DNA from 3 places in the Solibacillus sp. FSL R7-0668 genome. Region 3 is predicted to be linked to each of the others. Evidence: a T-box and tRNA genes for the amino acid it is inferred to sense, from the RefSeq annotation. Region 3 holds a T-box; the other regions hold tRNA genes.

Region 1 (7,326 bases), 2.9 Mb from region 3:
CCTCAAGAAACAATCTATGAAGCTGCCATTGAAACAATTGAAGGTCCTGCATATTATATCGAAAATAAGGCATTCCAGGACATTGCAGCAGACAAATACGAACAGTATATTGAAAAAAGTTTATACATTCTAACTGACGCTTTCGAAAGCCATTTACATATCCGTAAAAGTTGTTACAGTACTGGTCTTGCTATGTGCTTACTTCTTGATCGCTATGCAACAGATTGGCATCAGCAATTTATCCAATCAGAATATAGCTTATTCGATTTTTTCGAATCCTTTTTTCCAAATGTACAATCCAATATATCGCTACCAAGTTACAACCAATTATCAAAAATGATTATTCAAAAAGTTAGTGATTTAAAGCAATCTGACTTTGAACAATTTGACCAATCGATTGGATATAAACTTGTTATTACTGGTACTTTAACAGCTGTAGCCTTTGACCCAATGAATATTACAATACACAATAGCGAAGCCATCCATTTTAATTTCATCAAAATATTAAATGGAATCACGCCCTATACAATTTCACAGCCTATAAAAACAACTTTTGCAGACAATTTTAAGCAAATCACTCGACTAGAACTTTACACGACAGAGAAGCCGATAATCGTTCAAAATCAGGTGATAATAGCCTCTCTCCAGCTTCCTTTCATTGATTTAAAAATAGATAATAATATTTTCTACCTAACAATTTAAGATGATTTTCTCGGTAATTTGTAGAAATTAGCCGCAATACGACTTGTTATCATTTTTTCAATATAAAAAACGCTAAGCAAGAAAAATCTGCTTAGCGTTTTACTTTTCATTTATGTATGACCCGTACGGGATTCGAACCCGTGTTACCGCCGTGAAAGGGCGGTGTCTTAACCGCTTGACCAACGGGCCTATGGCGGAGACAGAGGGATTTGAACCCTCGCGCCGGTTACCCGACCTACACCCTTAGCAGGGGCGCCTCTTCAGCCTCTTGAGTATGTCCCCATAAATACATATGGCTCCGAAGGCAGGACTCGAACCTGCGACCTGCCGGTTAACAGCCGGATGCTCTACCAACTGAGCTACTTCGGAATAATTTATATGGTGGGCCTAAATGGACTCGAACCATCGACCTCACGCTTATCAGGCGTGCGCTCTAACCAGCTGAGCTATAGGCCCTCTTTTTTATAAAACTGGAGCGGGTGATCGGAATCGAACCGACAACATCAGCTTGGAAGGCTGAGGTTTTACCACTAAACTACACCCGCATATGGTGGGTTTGGACGGAATCGAACCGCCGACACTTAGAGCTTCAATCTAATGCTCTACCAACTGAGCTACAAACCCACAAAAAAATGGCGGTCCCGACCGGGATCGAACCGGCGATCTCCTGCGTGACAGGCAGGCATGTTAACCGCTACACCACGGGACCTTTTGGTTGCGGGGACAGGACTTGAACCTGTGACCTTCGGGTTATGAGCCCGACGAGCTACCACTGCTCCACCCCGCGATAATACTATTACTTTTAGCTATTTGTTCCACTTCGAGGCTATATAAACTTATCCATTTTATTAAAATGGAGGAGGTAGAGGGATTCGAACCCCCGCGCGGTGTTACCCGCCTGTCGGTTTTCAAGACCGATCCCTTCAGCCGAACTTGGGTATACCTCCGAGATGTTTATATGTTTACTGGTGGACCTTACAGGACTCGAACCTGTGACCGGACGGTTATGAGCCGTCTGCTCTAACCAACTGAGCTAAAGGTCCTTAAGATGGCTACCGAGGGAGTCGAACCCACGACCTTTCGGGTATGAACCGAATGCTCTAGCCAGCTGAGCTAGGTAGCCAGGATCTTTATTTTGGTTATTTATTATGGTGGAGCCTAGCGGGATCGAACCGCTGACCTCCTGCGTGCAAGGCAGGCGCTCTCCCAGCTGAGCTAAGGCCCCATTATAATGGTCGGAATGACAGGATTCGAACCTACGACCCCTTGGTCCCAAACCAAGTGCTCTACCAAGCTGAGCTACATTCCGATAATCTGGCGCGCCCGACAGGAGTCGAACCCATAACCTTCTGATCCGTAGTCAGACGCTCTATCCAATTGAGCTACGGGCGCGCTATACTTAGTTAATTTAAATGGTGCCGAGGGCCGGAATCGAACCGGCACGGTGATCACTCACCGCAGGATTTTAAGTCCTGTGCGTCTGCCAGTTCCGCCACCCCGGCATTTTGGAGCGGAAGACGAGGTTCGAACTCGCGACCCCCACCTTGGCAAGGTGGTGTTCTACCACTGAACTACTTCCGCAAAATGCATAAGATATTTTTACTCTGACAGTTATAAAATTTAATGGTGCGGGTGAAGGGAGTCGAACCCCCACGCCGTTAGGCGCTAGATCCTAAGTCTAGTGCGTCTGCCAATTCCGCCACACCCGCTAAAGCAAATTACTGGTGAGCCATGAAGGACTCGAACCTTCGACCCTCTGATTAAAAGTCAGATGCTCTACCGACTGAGCTAATGGCTCTCTAAAATGGTGCCGGCGAAAGGAGTCGAACCCTCGACCTACTGATTACAAGTCAGTTGCTCTACCAACTGAGCTACACCGGCATTTTAGATATGGTGGAGGATGACGGGCTCGAACCGCCGACCCCCTGCTTGTAAGGCAGGTGCTCTCCCAGCTGAGCTAATCCTCCTGGGTAATAACCTAGCGATGTCCTACTCTCACAGGGGGAAACCCCCAACTACCATCGGCGCTAAAGAGCTTAACTTCCGTGTTCGGTATGGGAACGGGTGTGACCTCTTTGCCATCATCACTAGATTAAGTTGAAAGATTCATTCTTTCAAAACTGGATAAACGTTTCATTGATGTTCGTAAACATGTGGTTAAGTCCTCGACCGATTAGTATTCGTCAGCTACATGTGTCGCCACACTTCCACCTCGAACCTATCTACCTGATCGTCTTTCAGGGGTCTTACTTACTTGCGTAATGGGAAATCTCATCTTGAGGGGGGCTTCATGCTTAGATGCTTTCAGCACTTATCCCGTCCACACATAGCTACCCAGCGATGCCTTTGGCAAGACAACTGGTACACCAGCGGTGTGTCCATCCCGGTCCTCTCGTACTAAGGACAGCTCCTCTCAAATTTCCTACGCCCACGACGGATAGGGACCGAACTGTCTCACGACGTTCTGAACCCAGCTCGCGTACCGCTTTAATGGGCGAACAGCCCAACCCTTGGGACCGACTACAGCCCCAGGATGCGATGAGCCGACATCGAGGTGCCAAACCTCCCCGTCGATGTGGACTCTTGGGGGAGATAAGCCTGTTATCCCCGGGGTAGCTTTTATCCGTTGAGCGATGGCCCTTCCATGCGGAACCACCGGATCACTAAGCCCGTCTTTCGACCCTGCTCGACTTGTAGGTCTCGCAGTCAAGCTCCCTTATGCCTTTACACTCTGCGAATGATTTCCAACCATTCTGAGGGAACCTTTGGGCGCCTCCGTTACCTTTTAGGAGGCGACCGCCCCAGTCAAACTGTCCGCCTGACACTGTCTCCTACCCCGCTAAGGGGCATGGGTTAGAAGTTCAATACAACCAGGGTAGTATCCCACCGACGCCTCCTTCGAAGCTGGCGCTCCGAGATCTCTGGCTCCTACCTATCCTGTACAAGTTGTACCAAAATTCAATATCAAGCTACAGTAAAGCTCCACGGGGTCTTTCCGTCCTGTCGCGGGTAACCTGCATCTTCACAGGTACTATAATTTCACCGAGTCTCTCGTTGAGACAGTGCCCAGATCGTTACGCCTTTCGTGCGGGTCGGAACTTACCCGACAAGGAATTTCGCTACCTTAGGACCGTTATAGTTACGGCCGCCGTTTACTGGGGCTTCAATTCGCAGCTTCGCTTGCGCTAACCACTCCTCTTAACCTTCCAGCACCGGGCAGGCGTCAGCCCCTATACGTCACCTTACGGTTTTGCAGAGACCTGTGTTTTTGCTAAACAGTCGCCTGGGCCTATTCACTGCGGCTCTCGTGCGCTTGCACGCTCAAGAGCACCCCTTCTCCCGAAGTTACGGGGTCATTTTGCCGAGTTCCTTAACGAGAGTTCTCTCGCACACCTTAGGATTCTCTCCTCGACTACCTGTGTCGGTTTGCGGTACGGGTACCTCCCACCTCGATAGAGGCTTTTCTTGGCAGTGTGAGATCAGGAACTTCCTCCATACGGAGTCGTCATCACAGCTCAATGTTACAGTACGCGGATTTGCCTACGCACACACCTTACTGCTTGAACAGAGACAACCAACGCTCTGCTTACCCTACCCTACTGCGTCCCCCCATTTCTCAAACGGTGGGGAGGTAGTACAGGAATATCAACCTGTTGTCCATCGCCTACGCCTATCGGCCTCGGCTTAGGTCCCGACTAACCCTGAGCGGACGAGCCTTCCTCAGGAAACCTTAGTCATACGGTGCATGGGATTCTCACCCATGTTTCGCTACTCATACCGGCATTCTCACTTCTAAGCGCTCCACCAGTCCTTCCGGTCTGACTTCAACGCCCTTAGAACGCTCTCCTACCACGCATACCAACGGTATGCATCCACAGCTTCGGTGAATCGTTTAGCCCCGATACATTTTCGGCGCAGCGTCACTCGACCAGTGAGCTATTACGCACTCTTTAAATGATGGCTGCTTCTAAGCCAACATCCTGGTTGTCTAAGCAACGCCACATCCTTTTCCACTTAACGATTACTTTGGGACCTTAGCTGGTGGTCTGGGCTGTTTCCCTCTTGACTACGGATCTTATCACTCGCAGTCTGACTCCCGTGTATAAATATCCGGCATTCGGAGTTTGTCTGAATTCGGTAAAGCGAGATGCCCCCCTAGTCCAAACAGTGCTCTACCTCCGGTATTCTTCATCACGAGGCTAGCCCTAAAGCTATTTCGGAGAGAACCAGCTATCTCCAAGTTCGATTGGAATTTCTCCGCTACCCACACCTCATCCCCGCACTTTTCAACGTACGTGGGTTCGGACCTCCAGTAAGTGTTACCTCACCTTCATCCTGGACATGGGTAGATCACCTGGTTTCGGGTCTACGACTACATACTAATTCGCCCTATTCAGACTCGCTTTCGCTGCGGCTCCGTCTTCTCAACTTAACCTCGCACGTAATCGTAACTCGCCGGTTCATTCTACAAAAGGCACGCTATCACCCATTAACGGGCTCTAACTACTTGTAGGCACACGGTTTCAGGTTCTATTTCACTCCCCTTCCGGGGTGCTTTTCACCTTTCCCTCACGGTACTGGTTCACTATCGGTCACTAGGTAGTATTTAGCCTTGGGAGATGGTCCTCCCGGATTCCGACGGAATTTCACGTGTTCCGCCGTACTCAGGATCCACTCTGGAGGGAATGACTTTTTGGCTACAGGGCTGTTACCTTCTCTTGCGGACCTTTCCAAGTCGCTTCGCCTAAATCATTCTTTTGTAACTCCGTATAGAGTGTCCTACAACCCCAAAGAGCAAGCTCTTTGGTTTGGGCTCTTCCCGTTTCGCTCGCCGCTACTCAGGGAATCGAATTTTCTTTCTGTTCCTGCAGGTACTTAGATGTTTCAGTTCCCTGCGTCTGTCCTCATCACGCTATGTATTCACGTGTAGATACTATCCGATTAAAGATAGTGGGTTCCCCCATTCGGAAATCCCCGGATCAAAGCTTACTTACAGCTCCCCGAGGCATATCGGTGTTAGTGCCGTCCTTCATCGACTCCTAGTGCCAAGGCATCCACCGTGCGCCCTTATTAACTTAACCAAAAGTTAAACTTACTTAAAAAGTAAGATTTTAAGGATATTGCACGATCAATTTCTTGATCTATGTTTGTTTATTACTTATCAATGTCGTTTTATCCAGTTTTCAAAGAACAAAGTTTTGAAGTATTTCATTCAACTAAGAATGAACCTTCAAAACTGAACAGCAAACGTTAATGAGCCCCTTCTCCAAGAGAAGGTTTCCGAATATATCCTTAGAAAGGAGGTGATCCAGCCGCACCTTCCGATACGGCTACCTTGTTACGACTTCACCCCAATCATCTATCCCACCTTCGGCGGCTGGCTCCAAAAGGTTACCTCACCGACTTCGGGTGTTACAAACTCTCGTGGTGTGACGGGCGGTGTGTACAAGGCCCGGGAACGTATTCACCGCGGCATGCTGATCCGCGATTACTAGCGATTCCGGCTTCATGTAGGCGAGTTGCAGCCTACAATCCGAACTGAGAACGGTTTTATCGGATTAGCTCCCCCTCGCGGGTTGGCAACCGTTTGTACCGTCCATTGTAGCACGTGTGTAGCCCAGGTCATAAGGGGCATGATGATTTGACGTCATCCCCACCTTCCTCCGGTTTATCACCGGCAGTCTCCTTAGAGTGCCCAACTAAATGATGGCAACTAAGAACAAGGGTTGCGCTCGTTGCGGGACTTAACCCAACATCTCACGACACGAGCTGACGACAACCATGCACCACCTGTCACCGTTGTCCCCGAAGGGAAAACTGTATCTCTACAGTGGTCAATGGGATGTCAAGACCTGGTAAGGTTCTTCGCGTTGCTTCGAATTAAACCACATGCTCCACCGCTTGTGCGGGCCCCCGTCAATTCCTTTGAGTTTCAGTCTTGCGACCGTACTCCCCAGGCGGAGTGCTTAATGCGTTAGCTGCAGCACTGAGGGGCGGAAACCCCCCAACACTTAGCACTCATCGTTTACGGCGTGGACTACCAGGGTATCTAATCCTGTTTGCTCCCCACGCTTTCGCGCCTCAGTGTCAGTTACAGACCAGACAGTCGCCTTCGCCACTGGTGTTCCTCCAAATCTCTACGCATTTCACCGCTACACTTGGAATTCCACTATCCTCTTCTGCACTCAAGTTCCCCAGTTTCCAATGACCCTCCCCGGTTGAGCCGGGGGCTTTCACATCAGACTTAAGGAACCACCTGCGCGCGCTTTACGCCCAATAATTCCGGACAACGCTTGCCACCTACGTATTACCGCGGCTGCTGGCACGTAGTTAGCCGTGGCTTTCTAACAAGGTACCGTCAAGGTAGCGCCAGTTACTACGCTACTTGTTCTTCCCTTGCAACAGAGTTTTACGAACCGAAATCCTTCTTCACTCACGCGGCGTTGCTCCATCAGACTTTCGTCCATTGTGGAAGATTCCCTACTGCTGCCTCCCGTAGGAGTCTGGGCCGTGTCTCAGTCCCAGTGTGGCCGATCACCCTCTCAGGTCGGCTACGCATCGTTGCCTTGGTGAGCCGTTACCTCACCAACTAGCTAATGCGCCGCGGGTCCATCCTATAGTGAT
Region 2 (7,326 bases), 2.9 Mb from region 3:
GCTATTCCCTAATGCTTCATCTTGCTCGGCTGTTTGTCCGCGCTTAATGGAGCCCGCCACACAGGATGAGAACGCACGTCCGTTATTTACCTTTACTAGACGTTCTGGCGATGCTCCGTAAAATAGCATCTCCTCATGCTCTAAGCCAAATAAGTAACTTTCTGGCTGCTCATGTGCCACATGCGATAAAATTTGTGGAGATGTAATCGCTTCCTCAAATTGTAATGCTAAAGAACGCGCAATCACTACCTTTTGCGCCTCATTAGCTTTAATTAATGTCGTCACCTGATCGATTGATTGTAAATATTCTTCTTTAAAGGGTTCTGCGTAATTGATCATTGTTGGCTTCGCATAAGTTTTGACTTCCTTCACTTGCGCAGCATGAATTAATTCATCACGCTCTTTACGTAATGTTTCAAATGTTTGTGCACTATTGGCTTCATTTGTAATAAGATTGATTGTCACAAATACTTGGTCATTGCGAATCACTAATTGATGCGTTGCCACTGTAAAATAGCTTTGAGGAAAATTCGCCCATTCCCCCGCTACTTCGTTTTGTGGGTCAAATGTAAAACCACCAAACAATATTGGTTGCAGATGCTGGTCTTCTTGCACAATTTGACTTGTTAACTGTTTCCACTCGTTTTCCACCTGCTCAAAACGCTTGGTACCTTCATTATTTTCAATTATATAGGCATGTCCTAAACCGACTAATGTGAAAGTTTTCTCACGGTTTTGCCAAAAGTTTCGTTGCCCTTTATACTTCGCCTCGCCTGCAGCAAAAAATGCCAGTGCCGATAAGCGACTAACTTCGATTGTTTCCATATAAAAAATCTGCTTTGAATTCGAGCCTACTTCGATTTCAGTGGCATTGTACCACTTGTGTTGCATGAAAATTCCCTCCGTCATGTTGCAAATTCACTAGTATGATGCAAGTTGCGTTTTTTATTTCAAAAACACATTAAATTTTTTAACTATTTGCTCACTTTATTTGCGTTCGTTCTATAAATAATACCTTTCCTATCATACCATTTTTCGTACAAACGTTACATGTATTCACGCTTCACTCTGTTCTTTTTGTTTCTTTTTCGATACAATGATGAAAGATTGATTTGAAGTTAGGAGAGTTTTTACTATGACAAAGGTCATTGAAGCGGACAAAGGCTTTAAAGTTTGGTGGCATTTAACGCGTCCCCATACATTAACTGCCTCTTTTGTTCCTGTACTTTTAGGTACAGCGATTGCTCTTGCAGTCAATTATGAAACGATTAATTTCGGGCTATTTTTCGCCATGCTCCTTGCAAGTATGCTCATTCAGGCAGCAACGAATATGTTTAATGAATACTATGACTATAAGCTTGGCCTAGACAACGAACACTCCGTTGGTATTGGCGGGACAATTGTTCGTCACGGCGTCGCACCAAAAACGATTATGGGCATTGCCTTAACCTTTTACTTCCTTGCCATGCTACTTGGTTTTTATATTTGTGCCATGACTTCTTGGTGGTTAGTTGTAGTTGGGCTTGTATGTATGCTCATTGGCTTTTTATATACAGGTGGTCCTTACCCAATTGCATATTCTCCGTTTGGCGAGCTTGTTTCCGGGGCAGTGATGGGCATGGGGATTGTGCTAATTGCCTTTTTCATTCAAACAAGAGATGTCACACTAGAGGCGGTCCTTATTTCAGTACCTAGTATGATTTTAGTCGGGGCGATTATGCTATCGAATAATATTCGTGACATCTTAGGCGATACAGAAGGCGGGCGCAAAACAATGGCTATTTTAGTTGGACGTCGTAATGCCGTCACGATTTTAGCGGCGTTCTTTATTGTTTCTTATGTATGGATTATCGGCTTAGTTGTCATTGGCGACTTAACACCATGGGCATTACTCGTATTTCTAAGTGCGAAGAAGCCTATTGAAGCGGTCAAACTATTCCGCGCGAAGGAAAAACCATTAGAAGTTATGCCTGCCATGAAATACACGGCGCAAACAAATACGATATTTGGTTTCCTATTAGCAATTGGACTATTAGCTTCGTATTTATTTTATTAATAAAAGCTGTTCGGGGCGTCGTTTATTACGCCTTGAACAGCTTTTTTTATAATCTTATAGTTTTGCATAAACTGCAATGGCATCAGCTAAAAATTGCGTTGCCCCTTGCCCAACTCGGCTGTCATAATAATCGATAAATCGCTCATCGTAAATATACATTTGCGCTAAACCAGCATGTGCTTCTTTCGTATATTTTGCCCAGTGAAAGCTTAACCAGCGCTTATGCAGTTCCGCAACCTCCATTGCAATTTCCGTTGAGGCATCCCCGCTTGCCAACGCTTCCTTTAAACGAGCAAATAATTGCTGTTCCAGCTGTTGATTGGCTTCATATTGAGCTTCAGTCATTTGCTTCAATTTCTGATTGCTTGCATTCGCCATTTCCTCCCCATATTTTTCACGAATTTCTTGCCCGTACGCTTGCTCATTGTCTTCAATTAGTTTATTTTTAAATGCTTCAAATTTTTGTTCGTTTGACATTGATACTTCCCCTTCCATCGATTGGATTGTTTTTTCAATTGTTTCAAGTAGACCATCTAAATAATTTCTCTTTTGCTCCAGTAGCGCCTGCTGATTGATAAGCGCTGCTTTCACATCAAAGCTCTCATCCTCAAGCAGCCCCTTGATTTGCTCTAACTTAAAATCAAGCTCGCGATAAAACAAAATTTGCTGTAAGCGATCAATATCCGATTGATTGTACTGACGATAGCCATTTTGCTCCACCACTGAAGGCTTTAACAAACCAATTTCATCATAGTATCGAAGCGTGCGTGCACTCACACCCGATAGTTTCACTAACTCATTAATAAGCATGTCATCACCTCTACGTAGTACTATAAAGTGTAACGTAACGTGAAGGTCAATACGAAATAAAAACTTTTTTGAACTTTTTTAGTCGGTTCATTCTCTCACATATAGAAGATTGAATTTAACCGTTCCTTTTGCTTCAATTCCAGAAGCGATGGTTGGACCAAAAGAATTAAAGATTATAAACGTTTTAAATAATGTTGATTCGACGCAAGTTACAATCAGCTCCGAACAACGAAAGTTTTCCATCATAGTGATGAAAATCATACGCGCCCATTGCTATTTGATACCACTAGATGTAGCAAGTACATTAATTATTAAAATATGTACTTCCTCGAACAACAAAACGATGGATTTGGCCATCAACTTATGTAGGTTAGGGCCATTTAGGATATACAAATTCCTGTATTTTATTTCATTACTCACGTCGCTTGACATGGAGCCTCTATCGGTATGAATTCAGCTAATGAATCCAAGCAGGAAGCTTAGCTGGCTTGATAGCCTATCATACCGAAACCTCCATATCAAGCGTAGCTATGCAGAATATTATGCAGGTACTTCATGGCCGTTACATACATTTCTTATTTGCCATACCCAAACGATACAATCGCCATCCCGATTAACTAATAAAAGCACAGACATGAAGTTGGCTATTTCATGTCTGTGCTCTTTATTTTAACAATGTTTGAAGCTTTTCAATAAATGGTTTCAAATAATCTTGAGGAAGTGCCTGCATATCAGCTAAGCTAATTTCCTGACTATCACTCACTTTTTCATCCCCCTGATAATAATAGCCTGTCACCAATGCACTTTTATTGGTATCTTTTGCTATATTAAAAAGATCCATCAATTTCATATAATATATGCCATCTAATTCTTCTCTTTGAATTTGAAATGTATCCAATCCATTTGTTATTTCATAAATAAACACATGCGCAAACTCATAATCTTTAATTTTTTCATTATGTATCGTATAAGGAATGACACCCTAACGCTTTTAGCTCTTCAAAAGCTATATTTATTCCCAATTCCTCATACAGCTCTCTTACACCATCTAAAACCGTTTCTGTCGCCAATAAATACCCTGCTGCTGTTATATCAAATTGATTGGGATAATCCTTTTTCAACTTACTACGCAATTGTAAATAGATCTTCCACTCATCTGCTATTTTTTCTATTATCTAGCAATGAAACACTTCATGCCAATAGCCCTTAGCATGTACTTCATCTCGAATTGCCTCACCAATTTTATGATAATGCTCATCAAAAATTGCCAAGCGTTCTATCATGCCTATCACCGCCTCTATTATTATGAGTATTAAAAAACGCTAAGCAAAAAAAATCTGCTTAGCGTTTTATTTTTCAATTATGTATGACCCGTACGGGATTCGAACCCGTGTTACCGCCGTGAAAGGGCGGTGTCTTAACCGCTTGACCAACGGGCCTATGGCGGAGACAGAGGGATTTGAACCCTCGCGCCGGTTACCCGACCTACACCCTTAGCAGGGGCGCCTCTTCAGCCTCTTGAGTATGTCCCCATAAATACATATGGCTCCGAAGGCAGGACTCGAACCTGCGACCTGCCGGTTAACAGCCGGATGCTCTACCAACTGAGCTACTTCGGAATAATTTATATGGTGGGCCTAAATGGACTCGAACCATCGACCTCACGCTTATCAGGCGTGCGCTCTAACCAGCTGAGCTATAGGCCCTCTTTTTTATAAAACTGGAGCGGGTGATCGGAATCGAACCGACAACATCAGCTTGGAAGGCTGAGGTTTTACCACTAAACTACACCCGCATATGGTGGGTTTGGACGGAATCGAACCGCCGACACTTAGAGCTTCAATCTAATGCTCTACCAACTGAGCTACAAACCCACAAAAAAATGGCGGTCCCGACCGGGATCGAACCGGCGATCTCCTGCGTGACAGGCAGGCATGTTAACCGCTACACCACGGGACCTTTTGGTTGCGGGGACAGGACTTGAACCTGTGACCTTCGGGTTATGAGCCCGACGAGCTACCACTGCTCCACCCCGCGATAATAATATCACTTTGTCTTATTGTATCCTCACGTTTTAATTGGTTGGCAGCCACTTCTTTGAAGCTGCTGCTAATCGCTATCTTCGTTTAGCGATTTGCTCCACCCCGCGATAATACTATTTAATTAAAATGGAGGAGGTAGAGGGATTCGAACCCCCGCGCGGTGTTACCCGCCTGTCGGTTTTCAAGACCGATCCCTTCAGCCGAACTTGGGTATACCTCCGAGATGTTTATATGTTTACTGGTGGACCTTACAGGACTCGAACCTGTGACCGGACGGTTATGAGCCGTCTGCTCTAACCAACTGAGCTAAAGGTCCTTAAGATGGCTACCGAGGGAGTCGAACCCACGACCTTTCGGGTATGAACCGAATGCTCTAGCCAGCTGAGCTAGGTAGCCAGGATCTTTATTTTGGTTATTTATTATGGTGGAGCCTAGCGGGATCGAACCGCTGACCTCCTGCGTGCAAGGCAGGCGCTCTCCCAGCTGAGCTAAGGCCCCATTATAATGGTCGGAATGACAGGATTCGAACCTACGACCCCTTGGTCCCAAACCAAGTGCTCTACCAAGCTGAGCTACATTCCGATAATCTGGCGCGCCCGGCAGGAGTCGAACCCACAACCTTCTGATCCGTAGTCAGACGCTCTATCCAATTGAGCTACGGGCGCTATAACGTTTTTTTTGAAAAATGGTGCCGAGGGCCGGAATCGAACCGGCACGGTGATCACTCACCGCAGGATTTTAAGTCCTGTGCGTCTGCCAGTTCCGCCACCCCGGCATTTTGGAGCGGAAGACGAGGTTCGAACTCGCGACCCCCACCTTGGCAAGGTGGTGTTCTACCACTGAACTACTTCCGCAAAATGCTTAAGATATTTTTTATCTGACAGTTATGAAATTATATGGTGCGGGTGAAGGGAGTCGAACCCCCACGCCTTGCGGCGCTAGATCCTAAGTCTAGTGCGTCTGCCAATTCCGCCACACCCGCTAAAGCAAATTACTGGTGAGCCATGAAGGACTCGAACCTTCGACCCTCTGATTAAAAGTCAGATGCTCTACCGACTGAGCTAATGGCTCTCTAAAAATGGTGCCGGCGAAAGGAGTCGAACCCTCGACCTACTGATTACAAGTCAGTTGCTCTACCAACTGAGCTACACCGGCATTTTAGATATGGTGGAGGATGACGGGCTCGAACCGCCGACCCCCTGCTTGTAAGGCAGGTGCTCTCCCAGCTGAGCTAATCCTCCTGGGTAATATTGTTACATTTCGTAACTGCCCTTTCACTTAAGGACAAGATTTATAATATCAGTATTCATAAAAAAATGCAATGTTTTTTTGAAATCTTTTTTATAAATTATATTTATTTCAAAGTTTCCCATTAAACAACCTTATAAGCCAATGAAAACGATTTCTTGGCATAACGAAATTTTAATATGAATACCCATTTTTTTCAACAGTTGTTTTGCATTTTTATAAAAGAAATTTCTATCATTAACTATTTAACTGTCTGTAAGAAGACTAAAACCCCCTTTTTAGTTTCAATTTACAATTATGTATTCTTCCTACTTTTTGACCGTATAACCTACTGATGTGCAAAATTGGCGTATTTTCCTAGACGCCTAAAAAAATAATTGCTATTGTACACTTATCCTTTAAAGCCCTTTTATTTCAACATTTTCCTAGTAAGAAAACAACAAAAACTACTAGTAATCAGCTAAAATAAACAGCTGCTTACGACTTGCTGACCTCCATTTAACAGTAGATAATAACCTTTGTTTAAACATATAGTTTTCTCTAATTAATTTATAATTATCACATTAACACAAATTCAAACGCTTCGAAATGTTATTTGTCCGTCACGCTGTACGCTTTCCACAAACCCTAAAATTTCAGCAAAATAAACATAGCCAATGACTTCTGATAAGATAAGCGTTGGTATCTTATGTAGTAAATCTCCATAAAGAGCACTCGCCAGTTTCAAGACTGTCTCATTACCTTTATCAATCTGTTTCACAATCCGCTGCACTTTATAATCAATTTTCTCAATATTCAATTGTGCCACTTCAGCAAATTGATCAAATACGGCTTCATGTCCTGCAAATACTGTTGATACCGAATATTTTTGGCATTGCTCAATAGATTGACGTTGCTGTAAGACAGTTGGAAGTAATGATTTTTCGGAATCAAAATCAATTAATGCATTTGTCGTTCCCTTTTCAATCATGAAATCTCCCGTAAATAACCAACCACATTCTTCATCATAGAGAGATATCGAATCCAATGAGTGCCCTGGCGTTTCCAAAGCCTTTAACTCTCCAACATAATCATTTGCTTGTATTGGCTCAATCACAGACTGGATGCGTAGGCCGCCATCATTATGTAATGTTTGCTGCATTTTCTCTATACGTGACGCCATCACTTCAG
Region 3 (7,326 bases):
CGCTGATAACCCTGTTCCTTACACCAAGAATGCTGCATTTCCATACAGTTAGCGGCAATACCCCGTTGTTGAAAATCAGGATGCACGCCACCAAGCCAGCTATAAAATACACCATCCGGATGTTCATAGCCTAGCTTAAAGCCTACAACACGCTCCTTTTCTACCGCCAGAATCATAAGCAGATTCGGCTTATCGATTAATTTTTGATCATTAAAGATACTCGCGAAAACCGCCTCATGCACCTCATGAAAGCTTGCTAAATATTTAGCTGGAAACGTATGTTCAAATAATAGAAATTCCATTTAAGCATCCTCCTTTATTTGAAAAAACACCAACCTGCTGTAAAAACAAGTTGGTGTACAGTTCATTATTTTGCTGAAATAACTTCTACGCCCCCCATATATGGACGTAATGCTTCTGGAATTACGACTGATCCATCAGCTGTTTGGTAGTTTTCTAAAATCGCCGCTACTGTACGACCAATAGCAAGTCCTGAACCGTTTAATGTATGCACGTACTCTGGTTTTGCACCGGCTTCACGACGGAAACGGATGTTGGCACGACGCGCTTGGAAATCTTCAAAGTTTGAACAAGAAGAAATCTCACGGTACATATCTTGTGCGGGAATCCATACTTCTAAATCGTATTTTTTCGCCGCTGTAAAGCCTAAGTCTGCTGTACACATTTTTAATTTACGGTATGGTAAGCCTAATAGCTGCAATACTTTTTCGGCATGACCTGTTAACAGTTCTAATTGCTCATAAGATTCTTCTGGTTTCACGAAGCGTACTAATTCTACTTTGTTGAATTGGTGCTGACGGATTAAGCCACGTGTATCACGACCTGCAGAGCCTGCTTCTGAACGGAAGTTGGCGCTGTATGCAGAGAATGCCTGTGGTAATACGTCTGCTGCTAAAATTTCATCACGGTAATAGTTTGTTACCGGTACTTCCGCTGTTGGAATTAAGAAATAATCCATTTCTTCCTCTTCACGCACAAGCTTGAATACATCTTCCTCAAACTTCGGTAATTGACCAGTCCCTGTTAAAGAATCGCGGTTTACGATTTGCGGTGGTAGCATTTCTGTGTAGCCATGCTTGTCAGAATGCAAGTCCATCATAAAGTTGATTAACGCACGCTCTAAACGTGCACCTAATCCTTTATAGAATAAAAAACGGCTGCCGGTAACTTTTGCACCGCGCTCAAAGTCTACGATATCTAAATCCTTTGCGATATCCCAGTGCGCTTTTGTCTCAAAATCAAATGTCGGTACGTCACCCCAAGTGTATTCCTCAACATTATCATCCTCTTCCATACCAACCGGCACAGATTCATGTGGAATATTTGGTAAACGCATCATCATATCTTTGAATTCTTCTTCAATCGCATTTAGCTCTACATCTAATGCTTTGATTTCATCACCAACTGTACGCATACGCGCAATGACTTCTGTTGCATCTTCCTTATTGCGCTTCATGACAGAAATTTGCTCTGATACTTTGTTACGCTCAGCTTTTAATTCCTCTGTTTTTGCGATTAACTCACGACGCTTCTTATCAAGTGGTTCAAAGTTGTCTAAGTTGCCTAAATCTTCGTTACGTGTAAGAAGCATTTTCTTTACGCCGTCAAAATTTTCACGGACACGTTTAATATCTAACATAATTATTCCTCCTAAAGTTTATGAAATTGATGATCCCGAGCACTTTCGCACGTTAATCTATTAGCGCAGTAAACACAAAAAAGCCCTCAATCCCATAAAAGGGACGAGAGCTACCCGCGTTGCCACCCTAATTGAATAGAAAGACTCTATTCCACTTACATTATAACGACTTTGGTAAGCCGGCCTTAATCTACTTCATTTCAAAAAAGGCATCTCAAGGACGGATTCACAAGTGCTTTTATCAGCTTCCACCAGCCGCTGACTCTCTTTGAAAAGACGTGCTTGCTACTACTTCCTATCATCGAATTCATTTATAAATTTAAATTTACTGTACTATAAACAATACATTAATGCAAGTTTTGCTTAGTAAACGCATTTCAGCTAAAACACTATACATCGCTAACATTGTTCATTATCATTAAATTGAACATTTGTACCAAGTCAGTTAAGGAGGACTGTTCATGCTATTTTTCCAACTCGATAAAGAACAAACGATTCCACTCTATGAACAACTTTATATTGGTATTAAAAATGCCATTACAACTAAACAGCTCGATGTCGGTTCACGTCTTCCGTCCAAGCGTGAACTCGCTGAATTTTTCAATATTAGCCAAACAACCGTGGAACTTGCTTATGCGCAGCTACTTGCAGAGGGATATATTATGTCCAAGCCACGCATCGGCTATTTCGTGGAGGAAGTCGATTCATTACCCATTCGTGAGGTAGCATCTGTATTACCTCCACAGCAGGCCGCAACAAAAACTATTTTCACGTCTGATTTTTCTACAGCCAAAATTGATGAAGACGCCTTCCCGTTTACCATTTGGCGTAAGTACGCAAAAGACGTCCTTGATACACCCTTTAAGCATCTTCTTCAAACTGGGGAACGCCAAGGAGAGCTTGCACTGCGCATTGAAATTGCCAACTATCTTCATCAATCACGTGGCATCAAGTGTCTGCCTGAACAAATCGTCATCGGTTCTGGGACAGAGCAGCTATTGCCGATGATTTTAAAGCTACTTGGCGGCAATATGCGATTAGCCCTCGAAAACCCTGGCTACTCGCCTATACCAAGAGCACAACTTGAGCAGGTAGCCATACCGATTGATGTGGACCAAGACGGGCTCATAATCGGGCAACTTCAAAATAGCAATGCCAACATTGTGTATGTCACTCCATCTCATCAATTCCCAACTGGTGCTGTTTTGTCAGCCAATCGACGTACACAACTTTTAAGATGGGCCGCAGAAACTGAAAACCGCTATATTATTGAAGATGATTATGATAGTGAATTTCGTTATATTGGAAAACCAATTCCTGCACTGCAAGGCTTAGATACCAATGATCGTGTCATTTATTTGAGTACATTTACGAAATCACTTATGCCTTCATTGCGCGTTGCCTATTTTGTATTACCCCCAGCACTTGTTTATCGCTATCAGGAGCATTTTAATTATTATTCATCAACGGTTCCACGCTTTGAACAGCATATTTTAGCTAATTTTATGAAGGATGGGCATTTTGCAAAGCACCTAAATCGAATGCGGAAAACCTATCGCAAAAAGCATGATAAATGCATCGATGTATTCGCAAACTACTATCCACAAATAACGATTTCAGGAGATGCAGCAGGGACGAATATGTTAATTTCGTTTGATCATGAGCATTCCGAGTTAACGCTCCAAACAATCGCGCGCGAACATGGTATTTATATTATGCCGCTATCCAACTACTATTTAACCGCTAAGCAACCTACTAAGCGCTCCTTTCTATTAGGCTTTGGCTATTTAGACCTTGATGAAATTGAAACGAAATTGCATCATTTAATGACCGTTTGGAAGATTTCTAAAAAATAGCATCACCTCCATCACCTATTGTATTTTCACAATAGGTGATTCTTCATGTGGAAATAATATTAATTCGATAATGTTCTACCCATTCATGTACTTGAATTAAGTATGCTAATAATTGGGGACCCGCCATCAACTGGCCAAACCACGGCACTTGAAACGACTTTCCACCACTTGCGATTAACTGATCCAACTGCTCTCGTTCAAATAGCTCATGCAATACGGAATTCTTGTGCTGCAAATTTTCTGCTAAACGTTCAGACACCAGCTTTGTATAAAGCGGATGATATGTTTTCGGATACGGATTTTTTTTACGTTCTACAACTTCCTTTGGCAACACCTCACGAAATGCTTGACGCAATATCCCTTTCTCCATTGCACCACTATTTTTCATTTCCCAAGGAATATTCCACACATACTCAATAATGGTATGATCCGCAAAGGGCACCCGCACCTCTACACCCGCTCCCATCGACATCCGGTCATTACGTTCTAATAAAGTTTGCATAAAGAATTGATTATTTAAGTAAAATAATTGCTGACGTTTCCGTTGTGCTTCATTCCCTACAAATGACGGCATTTGTGTGATTGCTTCTTCATACGCATTTTGTAGATAATCAGCTAAACGTAGTCTCTGTTGCCAGTTAGCCTTTAACAGCCCTTCTCGCTCACTGGTTGCACGTAGCCAGGGGAATGAGGCTTGTTGTTGTCCATAAAACCATGGATACCCACCGAATACTTCATCCGCACATTCACCCGATAATGCGACAACATGGTTGTTTTTTATTTCCTTACAAAATAAGTACAGTGAACTATCAATATCAGCCATACTTGGCATATCTTTTAAACGCATCGCATCTGTTAAAGCATCGACAAGCTGCCTTTGCTGTAATTCGATTTGCCTATGCTTTGTGCCAAAGTGTTGTTGCATTTTTTCTATCCAATATTCATCTTGTGTTGTTTGAAAAGCATTTGTTTGGAAATGATTATTATTCCCCTCATAGGCTACGGAGTAAGTTGCTAGTGCTTGATTCCGTTCAGAAAGTTGTTTGGCTGCGATAGCTGTTAAAATACTCGAATCAAGCCCACCGGAAAGCATGGTGCAAATGGGTACATCACTTACTAGCTGTCGGCATACTGCATCTGTTACTAATTGCCGTACACGCTCAATCGTTTGCTGTTCATTGTCCCGATGCTCCATACTTTCAATATCCCAATAGCGCCAACTACTGCACTTTTCACGATCTCTATATAATGCAAATCCTGGCTTTAATTCCTTAATCCCTTTAAAAATTGCATGTCCCTGTATCCGAGATGGTCCTAAGCTAAAGAGCGCCGCCAGCCCATCACTATCCACCTCTGCCTTTACAAATGGATGTGCAAGTAATGCTTTAATTTCTGAAGCAAATAATAGCCCTGTACCCAGCTCCACATAAAACAATGGCTTCACACCTAAGCGATCCCTGCACAAAAACAATTGCTCCTTCTCATCATCCCAAATGGCAAAGGCAAAAATACCATTTAAATAATCGACACAGCGGTCCTTCCACTGGATATAGGAGGCTAATATCACTTCTGTATCCGATGTTGAAAAAAAGTGATGGCCTAATTGCTGTAGTTGTTCACGAAGCTCATTCGCATTGTATACCTCACCATTATAAACAATTGTAAAGGCACCCTTTGTCATCGGTTGCGCACCTGTCACCAAATCAATAATTGCTAACCGTTTATGACCTAAAAGCGCATGCCTTGATAGAAAATGACCATCACCATCTGGTCCGCGATGTGCGATTGATTCCGTCATATGAGCAATGAGTGCTCGTTGCTGCGAAAGATTTTGTGAAAAATCAATGATGCCTGTAATTCCACACATGTCTATCCACCCCTCCATAGCAATAATGTATGACTTAAATCCCATTATTAAAATTTGTCCAATAAAAAAGAGCATTTTTATAAGTTCCTCACTTATAAAAACACTCTTTCATCATTATAAAGTTGGATTTACAAAGCCAAAGACGCCATCCCATAGATTACCGAAGAAATTACCGATTCCTTGGAAAAATAACGACACCTTCCCCGCACGCTCTACAGCTTCTGTTGTAACGACTTCTGCTGTAATTTCAGAACCGTCGATATAGCCATAATCTGTGCCTTCTGTGCGCTCAACGATGACTTGACCTACTACTTGATCCTTCTTAACGCCCGCTTCAAGCTCTTCTGAATTTAAAACTAAAGTTGGTTTATATGCATCTTTGTCTGTTGTTTTTACCATTACTGAAATAGGTTCTTTTACAGCGATGTTTACTTCATCTGCTTTCCCTTTCGTAACAGCAACTGTTTTTTGATCTTTAAATTGATAGTTTGCTGGAATGATTTCCTGCTTCGTGAATTGACCGAAGCCATAGTCGAATAATTTTGCTGTCGCATCAAAACGTGCTTTATACGACCCAACACCTTTTGAATCGACCGCTTTCATAACAACAGCGATTAAACGTGTGTCACCACGTTTTGCCGTACCTGTGAATGTGTGGCCTGCAAAATCAGTTGTTCCTGTTTTTAAGCCGTCTACCCCTTCGTATTCATAAACAAGTCCTGGTAACATGAAGTTCCAGTTCGACATGTTAATTGCATCTGTTGTCCCTTCACGGAATACCTTTTTAGGGATTTTTGCTGTTTCTAACATATCCGGGTGATCTTTTAATAAATGATAGGCTAACTTGGCTACCGAACGAGCTGGCATTACATTTTCATCATTTTCCCCTGTTCCTGCTGGGTGCATGCCTTGTAAATCTGAATTGTTTAAGCCTGTTGAGTTCACGAATTTATAATTTTCTAAGCCGAGCTCTTCTGCTTTTTTATTCATTAATTTTAAAAACTCAGTTTCTGTTCCTGCAATAGTTTCTGCAATAGCAATGGTTGCTGCATTGGCTGAATAGATTGCCATTGCTTCATATAATTCTCTAATCGAATATGTACCATCCGCACGTAGTGGAACATTACTTAATAAACGATTTTGTGAAATTTTATGTGTATACTCCGTTACATTGTATTGTTGCTCCCATGTCACGGAACCTTCTTTAATAGCATCTAATAATAAGTATTCTGTCATCATTTTTGACATACTTGCAATTCCTAAAGCTGTCTCTGCATTTTGCTCATATAAAATCTTTCCTGTGTCTGCATCAATTAAGATTGCTGCATCTACCGTTAAGCCTAAATCATCCGCTGCTTTTGTCGTAGCAGGTGCTAACGTCAACATGCTCAGTAATAACATCGGAATTAAAATTAAGCTTAACATCGTTCGTTTACTTACTTTTTTCACAAAGCTACCTCCAAAATCTATTATTTCCTTGTCTACGTCATTTTATCATACATATCTACACGAATGTGCCCTGTTGTTAATAAAAAAACGCTATTATCATCAATTTTGACGATAGTAGCGTTTGAAAGTTGCCTAGTAATTATTGGAGTGAATAGTTTGGTGCTTCTTTTGTAATTTGTACATCATGTGGATGTGATTCACGTAAACCTGCACCTGTCATCTTGATGAATTGTGATTTCTCACGTAAATACTCTAAATTAGGAGCTCCACAGTAACCCATACCAGCACGAATACCACCCATTAATTGGTGAATCGTATCTGCTAAAGGTCCTTTATAAGGAAGACGACCTTCAATCCCCTCTGGCACTAATTTTTTAGCGTCCTCTTGGAAGTAACGATCTTTTGAGCCCTTTTCCATCGCACCTAGTGAACCCATACCGCGGTAAACTTTAAAGCGACGACCTTGGAAAATTTCTGTTTCCCCTGGAGATTCT

Evidence for each region. A T-box is a leader RNA that pairs with one kind of tRNA and senses whether it is charged. The one in region 3 lies ahead of serS (serine--tRNA ligase), so its partner is inferred to be a tRNA-Ser.
Region 1: it has a tRNA-Ser gene. The T-box ahead of serS (serine--tRNA ligase) is inferred to sense a tRNA for this amino acid. The anticodon was not compared.
Region 2: it has a tRNA-Ser gene. The T-box ahead of serS (serine--tRNA ligase) is inferred to sense a tRNA for this amino acid. The anticodon was not compared.

Annotation. Positions count from the first base shown of each region.
Region 1 is NZ_JBBOUU010000001.1:2,971,247-2,978,572, forward strand. It holds gene MKX47_RS14865 (hypothetical protein) at 1-702, shown strand, start outside; tRNA gene MKX47_RS14870 (tRNA-Glu) at 820-891, opposite strand; tRNA gene MKX47_RS14875 (tRNA-Ser) at 894-984, opposite strand; tRNA gene MKX47_RS14880 (tRNA-Asn) at 996-1,071, opposite strand; tRNA gene MKX47_RS14885 (tRNA-Ile) at 1,082-1,158, opposite strand; tRNA gene MKX47_RS14890 (tRNA-Gly) at 1,174-1,247, opposite strand; tRNA gene MKX47_RS14895 (tRNA-Phe) at 1,251-1,326, opposite strand; tRNA gene MKX47_RS14900 (tRNA-Asp) at 1,336-1,411, opposite strand; tRNA gene MKX47_RS14905 (tRNA-Met) at 1,415-1,489, opposite strand; tRNA gene MKX47_RS14910 (tRNA-Ser) at 1,557-1,649, opposite strand; tRNA gene MKX47_RS14915 (tRNA-Ile) at 1,669-1,745, opposite strand; tRNA gene MKX47_RS14920 (tRNA-Met) at 1,752-1,825, opposite strand; tRNA gene MKX47_RS14925 (tRNA-Ala) at 1,852-1,927, opposite strand; tRNA gene MKX47_RS14930 (tRNA-Pro) at 1,935-2,011, opposite strand; tRNA gene MKX47_RS14935 (tRNA-Arg) at 2,018-2,094, opposite strand; tRNA gene MKX47_RS14940 (tRNA-Leu) at 2,116-2,204, opposite strand; tRNA gene MKX47_RS14945 (tRNA-Gly) at 2,209-2,283, opposite strand; tRNA gene MKX47_RS14950 (tRNA-Leu) at 2,327-2,411, opposite strand; tRNA gene MKX47_RS14955 (tRNA-Lys) at 2,425-2,500, opposite strand; tRNA gene MKX47_RS14960 (tRNA-Thr) at 2,508-2,583, opposite strand; tRNA gene MKX47_RS14965 (tRNA-Val) at 2,594-2,669, opposite strand; rRNA gene rrf (5S ribosomal RNA) at 2,679-2,794, opposite strand; rRNA gene MKX47_RS14975 (23S ribosomal RNA) at 2,856-5,783, opposite strand; rRNA gene MKX47_RS14980 (16S ribosomal RNA) at 5,999-7,326, opposite strand, start outside.
Region 2 is NZ_JBBOUU010000001.1:2,962,947-2,970,272, forward strand. It holds gene MKX47_RS14735 (isochorismate synthase) at 1-891, opposite strand, end outside; gene MKX47_RS14740 (1,4-dihydroxy-2-naphthoate polyprenyltransferase) at 1,136-2,056, shown strand; gene MKX47_RS14745 (MerR family transcriptional regulator) at 2,111-2,866, opposite strand; gene MKX47_RS14750 (hypothetical protein) at 3,531-3,791, opposite strand; gene MKX47_RS14755 (hypothetical protein) at 3,823-3,999, opposite strand; tRNA gene MKX47_RS14760 (tRNA-Glu) at 4,234-4,305, opposite strand; tRNA gene MKX47_RS14765 (tRNA-Ser) at 4,308-4,398, opposite strand; tRNA gene MKX47_RS14770 (tRNA-Asn) at 4,410-4,485, opposite strand; tRNA gene MKX47_RS14775 (tRNA-Ile) at 4,496-4,572, opposite strand; tRNA gene MKX47_RS14780 (tRNA-Gly) at 4,588-4,661, opposite strand; tRNA gene MKX47_RS14785 (tRNA-Phe) at 4,665-4,740, opposite strand; tRNA gene MKX47_RS14790 (tRNA-Asp) at 4,750-4,825, opposite strand; tRNA gene MKX47_RS14795 (tRNA-Met) at 4,829-4,903, opposite strand; tRNA gene MKX47_RS14800 (tRNA-Ser) at 5,036-5,128, opposite strand; tRNA gene MKX47_RS14805 (tRNA-Ile) at 5,148-5,224, opposite strand; tRNA gene MKX47_RS14810 (tRNA-Met) at 5,231-5,304, opposite strand; tRNA gene MKX47_RS14815 (tRNA-Ala) at 5,331-5,406, opposite strand; tRNA gene MKX47_RS14820 (tRNA-Pro) at 5,414-5,490, opposite strand; tRNA gene MKX47_RS14825 (tRNA-Arg) at 5,497-5,573, opposite strand; tRNA gene MKX47_RS14830 (tRNA-Leu) at 5,595-5,683, opposite strand; tRNA gene MKX47_RS14835 (tRNA-Gly) at 5,688-5,762, opposite strand; tRNA gene MKX47_RS14840 (tRNA-Leu) at 5,806-5,890, opposite strand; tRNA gene MKX47_RS14845 (tRNA-Lys) at 5,904-5,979, opposite strand; tRNA gene MKX47_RS14850 (tRNA-Thr) at 5,988-6,063, opposite strand; tRNA gene MKX47_RS14855 (tRNA-Val) at 6,074-6,149, opposite strand; gene MKX47_RS14860 (MBL fold metallo-hydrolase) at 6,731-7,326, opposite strand, start outside.
Region 3 is NZ_JBBOUU010000001.1:23,581-30,906, reverse strand. It holds gene MKX47_RS00095 (GNAT family N-acetyltransferase) at 1-302, opposite strand, end outside; gene serS (serine--tRNA ligase) at 368-1,660, opposite strand; T-box leader at 1,757-1,971, opposite strand; gene pdxR (MocR-like pyridoxine biosynthesis transcription factor PdxR) at 2,122-3,516, shown strand; gene asnB (asparagine synthase (glutamine-hydrolyzing)) at 3,560-5,383, opposite strand; gene MKX47_RS00075 (D-alanyl-D-alanine carboxypeptidase family protein) at 5,498-6,832, opposite strand; gene guaB (IMP dehydrogenase) at 6,972-7,326, opposite strand, start outside.